Regions from separate parts of the Verrucosispora sp. WMMD573 genome, predicted to be linked through region 1. Evidence: riboswitches for the same ligand, from Rfam matches in the RefSeq annotation. Region 1 holds a riboswitch; the other holds the start of a gene.
What was found. Region 1 has a riboswitch for thiamine pyrophosphate ahead of O7601_RS29110 (ECF transporter S component). Riboswitches for the same ligand answer to the same signal wherever they lie in the genome.

Region 2: linked by a shared signal. The riboswitch ahead of O7601_RS02905 (thiamine phosphate synthase) and the one ahead of O7601_RS29110 (ECF transporter S component) in region 1 are both predicted to bind thiamine pyrophosphate.

The regions. Positions count from the first base shown of each region.
Region 1 is NZ_CP114901.1:6,425,224-6,431,071, forward strand. It holds gene O7601_RS29090 (ABC transporter permease) at 1-31, opposite strand, end outside; gene O7601_RS29095 (ATP-binding cassette domain-containing protein) at 28-825, opposite strand; gene O7601_RS29100 (TIGR03943 family protein) at 905-1,648, opposite strand; gene O7601_RS29105 (permease) at 1,645-2,586, opposite strand; TPP riboswitch at 2,918-3,023, shown strand; gene O7601_RS29110 (ECF transporter S component) at 3,096-3,686, shown strand; gene O7601_RS29115 (ABC transporter ATP-binding protein) at 3,784-5,223, shown strand; gene O7601_RS29120 (energy-coupling factor transporter transmembrane component T) at 5,220-5,848, shown strand, end outside.
Region 2 is NZ_CP114901.1:628,888-634,735, forward strand. It holds gene thiD (bifunctional hydroxymethylpyrimidine kinase/phosphomethylpyrimidine kinase) at 1-375, opposite strand, end outside; partial or broken gene O7601_RS02885 (thiamine phosphate synthase) at 633-1,325, opposite strand; gene O7601_RS02890 (thiazole synthase) at 1,391-2,176, opposite strand; gene thiS (sulfur carrier protein ThiS) at 2,182-2,382, opposite strand; gene thiO (glycine oxidase ThiO) at 2,373-3,554, opposite strand; gene O7601_RS02905 (thiamine phosphate synthase) at 3,548-4,174, opposite strand; TPP riboswitch at 4,169-4,278, opposite strand; gene O7601_RS02910 (ThuA domain-containing protein) at 4,770-5,848, shown strand, end outside.

The sequences.
Region 1 (5,848 bases):
CCGTGGTGTCGCCGAGGAAGTGCTTGTTCATCGCTGTTCCTTGTCCGTGCCGGCGCCGACGAGGGTGAGGAAGATGTCTTCGAGGCTCGGCTGCTTCTCGACGTACTCGACCTCAGCGGGTGGCAGGACCCGCCTCAGCTCTTCGAGGGTGCCGTCCACGATGATCCGGCCCTCGTGGAGGATCGCGATCCGGTCGGCGAGGTTTTCCGCCTCGTCGAGATACTGGGTGGTGAGCAGCACGGTCGTGCCGCCCTGAGCGAGTTCGTTGACGGCGTGCCACACCTCAAGGCGCGCCTGCGGGTCCAGCCCGGTGGTCGGCTCGTCGAGGAAGACGACCGGCGGGTTCCCGATCAGGCTCATCGCGATGTCCAACCGGCGGCGCATGCCCCCGGAGTACGTCGCCACCCTCCGGTCGCCCGCCTCGGTCAACGAGAAGCGCTTCAGCAGCTCGTCCGCGATCGCGCCGGGGGCCTTGAGGTGCCGCAGCCTGGCGACCAGGACGAGGTTCTCACGCCCGGTGAGGATCTCGTCGACCGCCGCGAACTGCCCGGTGAGGCTGATGGACTCGCGTACCTCGGCGGCCTGGGCCGTGACATCGAGGCCGTTGACGTGTGCGCCACCCGCGTCGGGCTTGAGCAGCGTGGAGAGGATCTTCACCACCGTGGTCTTGCCCGCGCCGTTCGAGCCGAGCAGGGCGAAGATGCTCCCCCGCGCGACCTCGAAATCCACCCCACGCAGCACGTGCAGCTTCTGGTACGACTTCTCCAGGCCCCGCACCCGAATCGCAGGCTCCTGAGACTGACTGGTTGTCGCCGGGATTGTCATGCCGGTCAGCATGGAGGGTTGACGTAGCGTCAGGGTCAAGCCCGCAGCGGCGCCATTTTCCGCAGTGGGTGGCGCGAGGTCAGTCGTACGGGCGCTTGGGGACAGGCACCTGCCGCCAGGACTCGACCTCAAGGTAGGGGATCTCGGCGTCGTTCACCGGATCCCGGCCGAGCCGGTCGCTGTAGCGACCGATCACCTCCACCCAGCTGTCGTCGGGCAACCCGGCCGGTACGTCGCCGGTCAACCCGAGCTTGACCGGGCGTCCGTCGGCGGCGCAGCAGGACAGCACCATCCGGGCCAGGATCGGCTGGCCGTCCGCGCCGGTGGCGATGAAGCCGGTGAGCTGCACCCGCCGATCGCCGATCGACGTACCCCGGTCGAACAGCGCCCGGGAGGCGTAGTCCAGAACGCTTACCTGCACCGGGTCACCCTCGGGCAGCGGCGGGTAGTCCGACTGCTGTTGGCTGCTCAGCGCCGTGCCGGCCTGGCCCGCCGCGTACGACCCGAGCGCCGGCGGGGCGACCAGCAGCAGGCCGAGCACGGGCAGGATCAGCAGCCAACCGATCCTCGGCTCGTGGTGGGCGTGCCCGTGGCCGTCGTGGCCGACGCCCGATCCGTCGGCCGGGGTCAACGCGCGGGGGGCCGGCGGGCGCAACTCGTACCAGAGCGTCATGATCGCGGCGGCGATCAGCAGCAGGCCGGCGGCGATCAGGAAGGGACGCAGGCCCTCCTTGACGTAGCGCAGGTAGAGGTCGGTGACGCTGGCCCGGATCACCGCGCCGCCGAGCAGCAGCAGGATCACCGCCTGCGCCTGCCGGTTCACAGCAGCACCGCCCCGGCGCCGACAGCGACCAGCACGGCCACCACGAAGGTGGTCGGCGCGAACCGGAACGCGAAGCGGCGGCCGAACACGCCGGCCTGCATCGAGATCAACTTGAGATCGACCATCGGCCCCACCACCAGGAAGACCAGTCGGGACGTGAGCGAGAACTGGGACAGCGAGGCGGCGACGAAGGCGTCGGCCTCCGAGCAGAGCGAGAGCAGCACGGCGAGCAGCGCCAGCGCCAGGATCGACAACCACGTGTTGTCGGCCAGGGTCTGCAACCACCGCTCCGGCACCAGCACGTTGATGCTGGCGGCGGCCATCGCGCCGAGCACCAGGAATCCACCGGCGTGGGTCACGTCGTGACGGACGGCGGCCCAGAAGGCCCGCCCCCGGGACGCGTCGTCCAACTCCGGCCGGCGCGGCATCCTGATCCATTCGGTACGCCCGAGTCGCAGCCAGAGCCAACCCATGATCATGGCGACGATCAGGCTGGCGACGCCCCGGGCGAGCACCATCTCGGGGTTGTTCGGGAAGGCGACCGCGGTGGCGGTGAGCACGATCGGGTTGACCGCCGGGGCGGCGAGCAGGAACGCCAGCGCGGCGGCCGGGGTGACGCCCCGCCGGATCAGTGACCCGGCGATCGGCACCGAACCGCATTCGCAGCCCGGCAGCACCACCCCGGCCGCGCTGGCCGCCGGCACCGCCAACGCCGGGTGTCGGGGCAACGCCTTCGCCCAGAAGGATCGGGGTACGAAGACCGCGATCACGGCGGAGAGCAGCACGCCGAAGGCCAGGAACGGCACCGCCTGCACCATGATCGAGACGAAGACGGTGGTCCAGGTCTGGATGCGGGGATCGTCCAGGGCGGCGGCGATCGGCTCCCGAAAGATGATCAGGATGATCAGCAGCGCCGCCAGGACCTCCACCGAGCCGATCCGGTCACCGAGCCAGCGCCGGGGCGGCTCGCCACCGGCGGGCTCCGGGGGACGCGTTTCGATGTCGACGCCCCCGGCCGCGGGTCGCGGCTCGGGCTCGCCCGGCACGGCCCGGTCAGTGTCTGTGGTCACCCGTCGCCCTTCGGCCGTGGCGGATCAGCGGACTGAGATTACCGTCCGGCGGGGATGACGTCGATGGATGTCACAAATATGGCCGGGCTCCGGTCGTCCCCGGCCCACCAGACGAGCCGGAGGCGAGCGCCCGTCGTGACCTGGGGAGATCACATTGCCGGTGGATCTTCCGTGGTGTTAGCGTCGGCGGGACAGACAACACCTCCGACAGGGGAGCGCACAGCGCTGAGAGTGCGGGTCCGCCCGCAGACCCTCCGTACCTGATCTGGGTAATGCCAGCGCAGGGAGTTCGGTCCACCTCCAGCCCGCCACCGTTCGGCGCCGCCGGCCGGGGCGTGCGTCTTGCCTGGTTCGCATCTGGACTGGGAGCAATCATCGTGCAGACCACCGAGAGCAACCGCTGGCGCACCATCGACATCGTGGTGGCGTCGGTCATCGCCGTCGCCTTCGGCGTCATCTTCTGGGCCTGGGGCGTGGTGTGGAGCGCCACCGAGGGCGCCTTCAGCTTCTTCCCGCCGGCACAGACCCTCATCTACGGTGTCTGGCTGGTGCCGGCCGTGCTCGGCGGCCTGGTCATCCGCAAGCCCGGCGCCTCGCTGTACTGCGAACTGCTGGCGGCGATCATCTCGGCCCTGCTGGGCAGCCAGTGGGGCACCATCGTCCTGTTGCAGGGCCTGATGCAGGGTCTCGGCGCCGAACTGGCCTTCGCCGCCTTCCGGTACCGGTCCTACCGACTGCCGGCCGCCCTGCTGGCCGGCGCGCTGACCGGCCTGAGCGCGGCGATCTTCGACTTCGTCTACTGGAACGCCGAACGCGACATCGCCACCTACCGCCTGCCCTACGCCGCGCTCACCATCATCAGCGCCACCGTCATCGCCGGTGCCGGCGCGTACGCCCTCACCCGCGCCCTGGCCCGCACCGGCGTCCTGGACCGCTTCCCCGCCGCCCGCGAACGCCCCCTCGTCTGACCCGGAATCCATCCCACGTTGATCATGAGGTTGGCGGCGGAGTTGATCTCCGAACCAGCCGTCAACCTCATGATCAACGGGAAGAAAGGAGGGTGTTGTGGGTGACGGGGTGGGGGTGCGGGGGTTCGGGTGGCGGCATGCCGGAAGGCGTGGCTGGGCGGTGCGCGGGGTGGATCTGCGGGTGGAGCACGGCGAGAAGGTGCTGCTGCTCGGAGCGTCCGGAGCCGGCAAGAGCACGTTGCTGGCGGCGTTGGCCGGGCTGCTGCCCGAGGACTCCGGGGAGCGGGAAGGCACCATCGAGATCGACGGCCAGCCGGTCGGCGAGGCCCGGGACCGGGTCGGCATCGTCTTCCAGGACCCGCAGTCCCAACTCGTCATGGCCCGCAGCGGCGACGACGTGGCGTTCGGGCTGGAGAACCGGGGCGTGCCGGCCGGACAGATCTGGGCGCGAGTGGACGGGGCACTGGACCGGGTCGGCTTCCCGTACCACCGGGACCGGCCCACCGCGGCGCTCTCCGGCGGCGAACAGCAGCGCCTCGCCCTGGCCGGGGTGCTGGCGCTGCGTCCCGGCCTGCTGCTGCTGGACGAGCCCACCGCCAACCTCGACCCGGCCGGTGCCGCCCTGATCCGCGCGGCGCTCGCCCGGGCGGTGGACGCCGACACCACCCTGATCCTGGTCGAACACCGGGTCGCCGAGGCGCTCCCCCTGGTCGACCGGGTGGTGGTGCTCGAACCCGGCGGCGGGGTCCGCGCCGACGGCTCACCGGAGGCGGTCTTCGCCGCGCACGGCGACTCACTCGCCGCCGAGGGAGTCTGGGTGCCCGGCCGGGAGAACCCGCCACGTCGGGCCGCCGGCCCGGCCGGCGAGGTGCTGCTCACCGCCGAACAGCTCGGCCAGCCACCCCGGCTGGCCGCCACCGACCTGACCGTACGCGCCGGTGAGGCGCTCGCGGTGCTCGGGCCGAACGGCGCCGGGAAGTCCACCCTGGCGCTACTGCTCGGCGGACTCCTCCGGCCCGGCACCGGGCGGCTGGCGGCGAGCCGGGGACTGGCCGGAGTGGACTCGCGGACCGCGCCGCACCGTTGGCGGGCACCGGCGCTGACCCGCCGGATCGGCTCGGTGTTCCAGAATCCCGAGCACCAGTTCGTCACCGGTACGGTCTTCGACGAGTTGGCCCTGGGCCCGCGCCGGACCGGGGCGTCCGAATCGGCGGTGCAGGACCGCGTCACGGAACTGTTGAGCCGGCTGCGGCTGGAGCGGCTCGCCGCCGCCAACCCGTACACCCTCTCCGGTGGCGAGGCGCGGCGGCTGAGCGTGGCGACCGCCCTGGCCACCGCGCCCCGCCTGCTCATCTGCGACGAACCCACCTTCGGCCAGGACCGGCGCACCTGGCGTGAGCTGGTGGATCTCCTCGCCGATCTGCGCGACGCCGGTCACGGCCTGGTCACCGTCACCCACGACGCCGACTTCGTGGCCGCGTTGGCCGACCGTACGCTGGCCCTCGCTCCCCCCGGTCCGGGACCGGAGTCGCGATGATCACCCTGGAGCCGATCGCCCGGCCGGGCGCGCCGCTGGCTCGGCGCAATCCGGTGGCCAAACTGGCAGCGGCGATGTTGTTCGCGTTTCCGCTGATGGCCACGCTGGACCCGGTCACGCCGGCCATCGCGATCGCCGTGGAACTGGCGGTGCTGCCGCTGTTCGGGGTGCACCCCGGGCTGCTGGCCCGACGGGCCTGGCCACTGCTGGCCGCCGGCGGCGGCATCCTGGTCACGCTGGTGCTCTTCGCCGCCGACCGCTCGGGCCGGGTGCTGCTCGACGTGGGGCCGGTCGTGGTGACGTCGGGGGTGCTGGTCACCGCGCTCGGCCTGGTGCTGCGGCTGTTCGCGGTGGCGTTGCCCGGCGTGATCGTCTTCGCCACCACCGACCCGACGGACCTGGCCGACGCGCTGGTGCAGAACGCCAGGGCACCCGCCCGGTTCGCGATCGGCGCATTGGCGGCGTTCCGGTTGGTGCCGCTGCTCGGCCAGGAGTGGCAGATGATCACCATGGCGCGCCGGGCGCGCGGAGTCGAGGCGGGGCGCGACCCGGTGGCCCGACTACGGCTGTTCGTCTCGACGGCGTTCACGCTGCTGGTCGGGGCGATCCGGCGGGGCACCCGGCT
Region 2 (5,848 bases), 700 kb from region 1:
CAACCGCTCCACCGCCTCCGCCACGCCGAGCCGGTGCCCGCTGGTGGCCACCAGCACCGGGTCGACGACCAGCTGCGGTAGCCGGCCGGCCGCCGCCGCGTCCGCGATCGCGGCCGCCACGGCCGGGGTGCCCAGCATCCCGGTCTTCACCGCCCGCACCGCGAAGTCCGACAGCACGCTGTCGAGCTGGTCGGTGACCAGTTGCGGGGGCAGCGGGAGTACCGCGTCCACACCCCGGGTGTTCTGCGCGGTGACCGCCGTCAGCACGCTCGTGCCGTACGCGCCGAGGGCGGCGAAGACCTTCAGGTCGGCCTGGATGCCGGCACCGCCACCGGAGTCGGAACCGGCGACGGTCAGCACGGTGGTTGGGGTCACGGCAGTTCCTCTTGGGCTGGGGTTGTCTTGTGGTTGCGGTCGGGGGCTGCGGCCGACCGTGCCCACTCCGGGCGATCAGGCTTGATCCCTGCGTGGGCACGGTCGGCCGCAGCCCCGTCGTGGTCATCCCCCGCCGGAACGTGCCGGCTTGGGGGGCTCAGGGTCGTCCGGGCGTGCTGCGCCGGGGGCTCCGGTCCCGTCGTGGGCGGGTCCACCGGGACGTGCCTGCTTGAGGGGGTCGGCGGGGCTGTGGCGTGGAAGGCGGCGATCAGGGCGGCTGCGGTCTGTTCTGGTTCGTGGGCGCGCATGATGGCGCCGAGGACCGCTACACCGCAGGCACCGGCCTGGACGCAGGCGTGTACCTGGGCGGGGGTCTCGATGCCGCCGAGGGCCAGCGCCGGCACCGGGCTCCGCCTGATCAGCTCGGCCAGCCCTGCGGGAAGCAGGGGTGGGCCGTAGCCGGGCTTGGTCCGGGTGGGGAAGACCGGCGAGAGGGTGACGTAGTCCTCGGTGGTGAGGCGGCGTAGTTCCGCCGTGTCGTGACAGGAGCGGCCGATCAGGTCGGCGGCGGGCGGCGGGTAGGGGCCGGCCGCCGACAGGTGCAGCGCGACCGGCGACCGGCTGGCTCCGGCAGCACCGGCCCGGATGCCGGGACAAGCATCGGTGATGTCGGCCCCGGGCGCGTCGACGGTGACGCCGAGCGCACGGCGGTCGGGGTCGCCGTGGTCGGTCAGCGGGTCGGGACCGGAGATGATCAGAGTCCCGCCCGCCTCGGTCAGGATCGGCCGCAGCTCGGCGACGAGGGCGAGGCGTTCGGCACGCGGCAGATCCTTCTCCCGCAGCACCACCCACCGCACTCCCCCGGCCACGGCCGCCGCCACCACCCGAACCAGGCCACCGCGAGCCACCCGCCGATCCGTAAGCAACACGATCCCCGAAGGAATCCGGATCTTGGTACGAACCGGCCCCTGGAGGGGCAGATTCGTACCAAGGTCCACGGAATCGGATTGGACTGTCACAGGTCGGGGCGGCCTTCGTCGGGAGTGGAGGCGAGGGCGTGAAAGCGGTGCGGGATGCGGCCGGCGCCATGGGCGAGGCGGCCGGCGGCGATCGCGTACCGCATCGCGGTGGCCATCGCCACCGGGTCCGCGGCCCGGGTCACCGCGCTCGCCAGCAACACCGCGTCACAGCCCAACTCCATGGCCAGCGCCGCGTCGGAGGCGGTGCCGATCCCCGCGTCCAGGATCACCGGCACGGCCACGTCCTGCCGGATGAGCCGGATGTGGTGCGGATTGTTGATCCCCAGGCCGGAGCCGATCGGCGCGCCGGCTGGCATCACCGCCGCGCAACCGACGTCAGCCAGACGCCGTGCCAGCACCGGGTCGTCGGAGGTGTACGGCAGCACGGTGAACCCGTCCTCGACCAGTTCCTCGGCGGCGCGGAGCAGTTCCACCCCGTCGGGCAGCAGCGTCCGCTCGTCGCCGATCACCTCCAGCTTCACCCAGTCGGTTTCGAACGCGTCCCGGGCCAGCCGGGCCACCTTCACCGCCTCGCCCGCCGTGTAGCAGCCCGCGGTGTTGGGCAACAGCCGCACACCGCACCGATCGAGCAGGTCCAACAGGCCACCCGAGCCGCCGGGCACCGTTTCCACCCGGCGCAGCGCCAGGGTGACCAACTCGGTGCCGGACGCCCGGATCGCCTGCTCCAGCACGTGCAGGTTGGCCGCCCCGCCGGTACCGAGGATCAGCCGGGAGGTGAACCGGACGCCGCCCAACTCGAAGGCGCTCGACTCGTGGTCCATCCGGCTCACCCGCCCTGGGCGGCGCTGAGCACCTCGACCCGGTCACCGCCGCGCAGCACCGTCGCCGGCCAGCCGGTACGCGGTACCACCTCACCGTTCACCGCCACCGCGACGCCGCGCTGTTGGCCGGTGATGTCGCGGACCAGGTCGGCCACCGTCAGCCCGTCCGGCAGGCTGCACCCGGCACCGTTCACGGTCAGTTCCACGAGTCGTCCTCCGTCGAGTGCGGAAAAGTGCGAGCGGCCGTTGCGCCCACGACGCCGGGTGAGTCGGCGAACCGGTCCGGCCGGAAGGGTGCCAGCAGTGCGTCGGAGTTGCCGTCCCCCGTGATCAAGTCGGTGATCATGTCTGCGGTGACCGGAGTCAGCACGATCCCGTGCCGGTGGTGGCCGGTGGCGACCAGGACCCCCGGCCGCCCCGGTAACGGGCCCAGGATCGGCGCGTTGTCCGGCGTGCCCGGACGCAGCCCCGCCAGCGTCTCGACCAGGTCGTACTCGGCGATCTCCGGCAGCAGGTCGACGGCGGCCCGCAGCAGCCGCAGCACCGCTCCGGCGGAGACACCGAGGTCGGAGCGCTCTTCGACGGTCGCACCGACGACCACCTCACCGCTGTCGCGCGGCACGAGGTAGACGTGCTCGCCGTCGGCGTACCCCCGGATCACGTGCCGGAAGCCTGGCGGCCCGCCATCGGGCGCGCGCAGCCGCAGCACCTGGCCCTTCACCGGACGGACCGGCAGACCGGTCAGGGCCGCGCTGCCGCAGCCGGCGGCGACCACCGTCGCGCCGGCCGCGACGTCGGACAGCCGGCGTACCGGCTCGGCGACCAGCACCGCGCCCGCCCGCTCCGCCGCCAGCCGCAGCGCCGGCACCAGCCGGCGCGGGTCGACCTGATGGTCGGTGGCGGCGAGCGCGCCGCCACGCACCCGGGGCGCCAGCGCCGGCTCGCGCTCGCGCAGCGGCGACGGGCGCAGCGGCGTCACCGGCAACCCCAACTCCTGCTGGTACGCCCAGAGCCGACGCGCCTCGGCGAGGTCGTCGGTGGTCAGCCCGACCATCAGGGTGCCTTCGGTCCGGTAGCCGATGTCGGTGCCGGTCACCTCGGTCAGTTCGGCGGCGAACCCGGGCCAGCGGCCGGCCGACTCGGTAAGCAGGGCGGTCAGCTCCCGCTCGCCGAAGTACGCCTCGGCGACCGGTGCCAGCATGCCGGCGGCCACCTGCGAGGCACCCGACCCGGGCGCCGGATCGTGCACGACCACCCGCAACCCGCGCGCCGCGCACCGCCAGGCGACCGCCCACCCGATCGGCCCGCCCCCCACGACTGCCACGTCGGGGCGGCGCGGTGGCACCACACCGCTGGTGGCCGGGCGTCCGGTCAACATGTCAGCGCCCGAACCAGCTCGGCGGCGGCGCGGGCGGGATCGGTGGCTCCGGAGAGCGCACCGACCACCGCCACCCCGTACGCGCCGGCGGCCCGCAACTCGGGCACGTCCGCCGCCGTCACCCCACCGATGGCGATCACCGGTACCTCGACCGACTCGACCACCGCCCGAACACCGGCCGCGCCGATCGGCGGGGGCAGCCCGTCCTTGGTGGCGGTGACACGGCACGGTCCCACGCCCAGGTAGCTAGCTCCGGCGGTGACCGCGGCAAGCGCGGTTGCCGGTTCCCGCGCGGTGGCACCCAGCACCGCCGTCGGGCCGAGCACCTCCCGGGCCGCCGCCACGGGCAGGTCGTCGGCACCGACGTGACCACCGGCGGCGCCGGTGGCCAAGGCCACGTGCAGTCGGTCGTTGACCAGGCAGGGCACCCGGTACGGCCTAACCAGGGCCAACACCTGCCGGGTCAGCTCGTACGTCTGCCGGTCGGTGGCGCAGTCCTCGACGCGGACCTGAACCACCAGTTGCTTGTGGACCACCGGGAGCACGGCCCGCAGCACGGCGAGCGGATCCCGCCCGGGTCGGGTGTCGGTGATCAGATGCAGTCGCCCCAGGGACGGCACGGCAACACTCCTCCCTGCGCCGGCATTACCCGGATCAGGTTCGACGGTCGGGGGCTCACAGCCCCCCTCTCAGCCCGGTGCACCGGGCTCCCGTGGGTTCGTTGGGTGTCACCGTACGTCGTTTCGCCGGCTCCGCCAAGCCCATCCTGCGCCACCGGCAGGGGCGCAGCCTGCCCTGTCGTGCCGACTCGCAGCAGCACGGCGGCCAGAAGAACGCGGCGTGCACTGCGGTGCCGGCCGCGCCGCCGCCTTCGAGAAGTTGGACGACCCTGGGGACGTTGACGAGCACTGCGGTCGGTACGACCCCGAGGGTGGGCCTGTTCACTCTCGGCGCCAACCGGCCTCCGCCCGAGGTGCGGGCCGGCAGCCGTGGTGGTTTGGGCGGGCTGTGCCGAAAATGTCAGTTGCGTTTACCGAAACGTTATCCATTGAAACCTTGCCATTAATCGTTCCAGCGGAACTAATTTGTTCAGCGACTCGACATAAATGCTGGGACGGCCACCCTTCGGCAAGGTGGCCGGGCCAGCCCCATCTGGGACGGTCTTCGGCGGGCCGACCCCGTGACCCCTGTCCAGCAAGGACAAAGGAGACCGGAGTGCCCCGAACACCTCGTGCCCGTGCACCCCTGACAGCCGCCTTCCTATCCCTGGGCCTCGCCGCGACCATGCTCCTGGCGGCCCCGGCCGCCCAGGCCGCGCCCGCCCCCGTCGCCCAGGCGGTACCGGAAGCCGCCGCCGAGACGTTCTCGGTGCTGGTCTTCTCCAAGACCGCCGGCTTCCGCCACGCCTCCATCCCAACCGGCATCGCCGCCATCCAGGAACTCGGCGCGGAGCACGGTTTCACCGTCGACACCACTGAGGACGGCGCTGCCTTCACCGACGCCAACCTGGCCCAGTACCGGGCCGTGATCTGGCTCTCCACCACCGGAGACGTGCTCACCGCCGACCAGCAGGCGGCGTTCGAGCGCTACATCCAGGCCGGTGGCGGCTACGCCGGCATCCACGCCGCCGCCGACACCGAGTACAGCTGGGCCTGGTACGGCGAATTAGTGGGGGCGTACTTCAACAGCCACCCGGCCAACCAGCAGGCCACGGTCAAGGTGGAGGATCCGGCTCATCCCTCCACCGCCCACCTGCCGGGACGCTGGTCCCGGTTCGACGAGTGGTACAACTACCGCACCAACCCGCGTGGTTCGGTGCACGTGCTGGCCACCCTCGACGAGACCAGCTACAACGCGGGCTCCGGCGCGATGGGGCCGGACCACCCGATCGCCTGGTGCCAGGACTACGACGGCGGCCGGGCCTGGTACACCGGCGGTGGCCACACCGACGAGTCGTACGCCGAACCGGAGTTCCGCACCCACCTGCTCGGCGGCATCCGCACCGCCGCCGGGATCCAGGGTGCCGACTGCGGTGCGTCGCTTACCGCCAGCTTCGAGAAGGTGACGCTGGACAGCAACACCAGCAACCCGATGGAGCTGGACATCGCGCCCGACGGCCGGGTCTTCTACATCGAACGCGACGGCCGGGTGCAGATCGTCAAGCCGGACACCGGCAACACGGTCACCGCCATCGACCTCGACGTCTTCACCGGCAACGAGGACGGCCTGATCGGCATCCGGCTCGACCCGGACTTCGCCACCAACAACTGGGTGTACCTCTACTACGCCCCGAA